Regions from separate parts of the Pseudoalteromonas shioyasakiensis genome, predicted to be linked through region 1. Evidence: riboswitches for the same ligand, from Rfam matches in the RefSeq annotation. Region 1 holds a riboswitch; the other holds the start of a gene.
The links. A riboswitch is a leader RNA that binds a small molecule or an ion and turns the genes downstream of it on or off. The one in region 1 is predicted to bind lysine.
Positions count from the first base shown of each region.

Region 2: another riboswitch for lysine. It lies ahead of dapA (4-hydroxy-tetrahydrodipicolinate synthase); the one in region 1 lies ahead of lysC (lysine-sensitive aspartokinase 3).

Region 1 covers NZ_CP077770.1:1,612,669-1,615,076, forward strand. The annotation lists gene nhaD (sodium:proton antiporter NhaD) at 1-828, shown strand, start outside; lysine riboswitch at 917-1,089, shown strand; gene lysC (lysine-sensitive aspartokinase 3) at 1,171-2,408, shown strand, end outside.
Region 2 covers NZ_CP077770.1:259,487-261,894, forward strand. The annotation lists gene KQP93_RS01275 (2,3,4,5-tetrahydropyridine-2,6-dicarboxylate N-succinyltransferase) at 1-231, opposite strand, end outside; gene dapA (4-hydroxy-tetrahydrodipicolinate synthase) at 246-1,130, opposite strand; lysine riboswitch at 1,268-1,464, opposite strand; gene KQP93_RS01285 (DNA-3-methyladenine glycosylase I) at 1,647-2,342, shown strand; gene KQP93_RS01290 (protein adenylyltransferase SelO) at 2,351-2,408, shown strand, end outside.

The DNA of each region.
Region 1 (2,408 bases):
AAAAAATTAATAAAATATGCGACCTTAATTGTATTTAGTGTTAACTCGGGTGGGGTGTCGTTGATCACGGGTGATGTTACAACCCTTATGATTTTCTTAGACGAAAAAGTCACTATTGCTAATCTACTATTATTAATTGCCCCTGCACTGACAAGTGTTGCTCTGCTCGCGGCGATGTTGTCGGTGGGTATGTCGGGTAATGTTGTGTTTGAAAAGCAAGCAGCTCGTCGTATCGAAAAAACAGATATAACCATTGCGGTTATCTTCTTCTCTACCATCATAGCCACGTTAACTTTAAGCGTACTTTACAGTGTACCACCGCTATTAACCTTTTTATTTGGTTTATCACTGATGTTTTTGGTTGCACAATTTTTAATGCGCAAAAAAGACGTCAACAAAAAAATCATCGATTATATTCGTGAAATTGAATACGACACCTTATTGTTCTTCGTTGGTGTGTTATTGCTGGTTGGTGCATTAAAAGAAGTGGGCATGCTTGCTAAATTTACTCACTTATATGAGTTGATGGCACCGGAATATGCCAACTACTTGATGGGGCTATTATCAGCGGCGGTAGATAACGTACCTCTCACTGCAGCACTTTTAAAAGCTGATATTGTGATGAGCCCTCAGCAATGGCTGTCGTTTACTTACGCAACAGGGGTCGGTGGTTCAATGCTTATTATCGGCTCTGCGGCAGGTATTATTGCCATGAGTAAGGTTAAGGCACTGACCTTTATGAGCTATCTTAAAATGTCGGTTTATTTACTAATTGCTTATACCGTTGGTTATTACGGTTCGCACTTAGCGGGCAGTTTAATTTCATAAAACAACTTGACAGCTAGACGTCTAAACGTTAACTTTCGAAGCCTGCTTTTAACAGCAGGCTTTGTTATTTTAACCAGGTGTTAACTTAACATTCAGAAGAGGTGCGATACTTAGGTAATTAATGTGAGGTGACGAACGCCGATGACCATTAATGAGGGAAGTACTCGCCGAGAAAATTAACCGGACGTCACGGTTATTTTTCGGTTTATGGGGCTGAATCCTCAAAACTGTCACCAAACTAGGTGGAGAGCTTCTGGCATGGACTACTCTTTATTTTCAAAGCACCCCCTTGCCGAGTTCTTCTTGAATTACTGTGGATAGTTTTCCACAAAAGGAGACGACATGAATACCCAATTAGCCGCCAACACAAAATCAGATTACGTTGTTGCAAAATTTGGTGGCACCAGTGTAGCTAACTTTGATGCTATGAGCCGCTGTGCAGAAATTATTTGTGCTGATAATCAAGTGCGTATTGTTGCTGTGAGTGCCAGTGCTGGCGTGACCAATCATTTAGTTGCATTGTGTAAAGCTGATTTGAGTGCGGTTGAGCGTGATGAGCACATTACCGGCGTAGTCGCCATTCAAGAAGCAATTTTGGCAGAGCTGTCGCTTGATGCTGATCTAGCACATGGCTTTAATGAAACGCTTAAGGCTTTTCAAACTTTGGCATCAGAAGGGGTTAAGTCAGCAGCTGAGCAAGATGAGCTACTGAGCTTTGGTGAGCGTTTATCATCGTATTTGTTCACTCAAGTTTTACGTGGTCAAGGTCTTGATGCGGTGCGTTTTGATGTACGTAAGGTGCTAAAAACAGATAGCCAATTTGCTAAAGCAACACCTAATGTTGCAGCAACCGCTGCGGCTGCTAAAGAGCATTTAGTACCGCTACTTGATGAGCAAGTTGTGGTAACTCAAGGCTTTATTGGAAGCAATGAACATAATCAAACAACGACTTTAGGGCGTGGTGGTTCAGATTACAGTGCTGCATTACTCGCTGAAGCAATTAACGCAAAAAGCGTGCATATTTGGACCGATGTTGTGGGTATTTTCAGTACTGATCCGCGTTTATGCGCTAAAGCAAGCCCAATTGCTCGCTTAAGCTTTGATGAAGCGGCAGAAATGGCCACGTTTGGAGCAAAAGTACTGCACCCTGCAACCATTTTACCTGCAAGCCGTAGCCATATTAGTGTGTTTGTTGGTTCAAGCCGTGAACCACAATTAGGCGGTACATGGATTGAAAAAGAAAAGTCTCAGCAACCAGGTATTCGTGCCGTAACACAGCGTAAAAACCAAATTCTGTTAACGGTTAAAAGCCCTGAAATGCTCCTAGCGAGTGGTTTCTTAGCGCGTGTTTTCACCATTTTAAGTGAGTTTAATATTTCGGTTGATTTGGTTACTACCTCCGAGATCAGTGTTGCAATCACTTTAGATAACGCACCAAATGCATCACGCCCTGAGCTTGATCAAGCTTGTTTAGATAAGCTTTCTGAGTTTTGTCATGTGTCGGTTGAGAATAACTTAACGCTGGTGGCTTTAATTGGTTCTGAAATTCAATTACGTCAGCAAGAAATGAACTTAATGCA
Region 2 (2,408 bases), 1.4 Mb from region 1:
ACTACTACCACCGGGTACCATACGCACGCCTGCATCGGCTGCAAAGCCTTGTGGTGCTAAGTTGTGCTTATCAACAAAACCACCAGGGAATTCAGTATTTGTGCCATTTTTAAAGGCTTCTAAAATGCCTTGTTTAACTTCAACATTGGCGTGCCAGTTGCCGCTCTCGTCTTGTGTTGCTGCGCGAACTGCGCCTGATTCTAAGTTGTTTAATAATTCTAACCAGCTCATGATAAAACCTGTTTTTAGTTCCAAGATAAAATTGTGTTGTTTGCGTGGGTGATGCAGTCTATTTGCTCAAGCTCTAAATGCGTAAGCGGCGGACGTAAATGTGGGGTATTTATTTTACCTTGCAGGTGCATCAGTACTTTTACGGGGATTGGATTTGCCACAGTGAATAAACTTTGGATTGCTTGCGACCAATCGGTGAATAGATTTGGGTATTGACCACTTAAACTACGTTTAACAAACTCATGGGTTTGACTCGGCCAAGCATTTGCGGCAACAGAAACTAGACCCTTTGCACCAGCTTGAGCAAAATACGGCATAAGTGCATCATCGCCACTGAAAATAGCCAGAGTTGGTGATGCCGTTCTAAAACCTTCAAATTTGCTAATGTCGCCACTGGCTTCTTTTAAAGCCCAAAGATTTTTGTGCTCAGCAAGGTTTTTGATCACCTGCGGTGAAATCTCAACTGCGCTGCGTCCTGGTACGTTATACAACATACAAGGGTGATGGCTTGCGTTTAGTAGGCTTTCAAACCAATGTGTTTGGCCAACAACGCCAGGTTTTGCATACAGAGGTGAACCTAACAGGTAGCCATGAATAGGTAGTTGGTTGCAGTATTCAACCCAAGCAACTTGTTGCTTAAGGTTCATGCCGCCCACAGCAACCATGAGTGGTACAGTTGGTGCTAATTGGCAAACATGCTCAACAATGGCTTGTTGCTCTTTGAGTGAAAGCGCTAGTCCTTCACCGGTACTGCCAAGCAATAAAATGCCATTATTAGCATCTTGCTGCTCCGCAACCAGTTGTTCAAGGGTCGTGTAATCGACCTCGCCAGATTCAGAAAATGGCGTGACAAGCGCTGTCCATAATGGATAGTCGTTTAAATCAAAATTGTTGATCATCTCTCACGAACTTATAAGGTATTCGAAGAGTTTATGCGGGAGCAATTGAATGGAGCCGCATGTCGTCATTCGAACAAGGTATAATTCGAAGAGCGAATGGGCTTAAAATAATAAAGGCGCAATGGCCTTATTATACTAAGACCAGAAGCTCTCCACCAAACTAATCAATAGCGTTTTGCTATTGTTGGTGACAGTCGCTGGGATTCAGCCCAGTCGCCCGAAATAAGCACCTCACAAACGGTGTTACTTCTCGGCGTTAATTCCCCTCACGTATGATCAACAGAGTCTGTGCTCCTCCCATACGCTACCTGAATAACGCACCTCTTCCAGCCCTTTATGCTCGCTTTATAGCTTAAAGCCAACATAGTTAAATAGGGTATCAGCGGCGATTAAAGCATTTTAGCCATCTAGGTGTCAAGGCGGAGTATTCGTTTTTTTAGTGACCGATTTTGCAACATGGTTACGTATAAGCGTGTTTTTAGTACACTAGTATTACCCAGACGAATTGGAAGAAGAATGGAAAAGTTTAACGATATCTATCAGCGAGCTGTCACCCGTAAGGGCAGTGAAGAAATGCTGCTTGCACTGCTTTCTGACCCGCTTGATAGCGCTGACATTGCCAAAATGCATGACGATTTATGGTTAGAAGAGTTTACACGTAAAGTATTTCAAAGCGGCTTTTATTGGTCCGTAATCAATAATAAGTGGGCTGGTTTCCGTGATGTGTTTTGGGATTTCAGTGTAGAAAAATTGTTGATGATGCCACCAGATATGCTTGAGCAAAAAGCCAGTGATGAGCGAATTGTTCGTAATTTTAAAAAAGTACAAACGATCCCAGAAAATGCGTACATGATCCACGAAGTTGCCGAGAAACATGGCAGTTTTAGCCAATTTATTGCAGATTGGCCAACTGACAATATTATTGGTTTGTGGGCCTATCTTAAAAAGCATGGTGCGCGTTTAGGGGGAAATACTGGCCCGTACGCTTTGCGAGCGCTTGGTAAAGATACTTTTTTGCTTTCTCGGGATGTAGAAGCCTACTTGCGTGCCCATGAGTTGATTGATGGAGGCTTACAAACTAAAAAGTCATTACAGGCGGCGCAAGATTTCTTCAATGAATTACAACAGCAAAGTGGCTACAGCCTGCAGGCACTTAGTCAGCTTGTAGCTTATGGTGTAGGCGATAATCGTGTAGGTGTCGCAACACGTTAAGGACAGTTATGAAACTGCAAACTCGATACACAGATATTAGTGAACTACTTGCTATTAAAGATATGC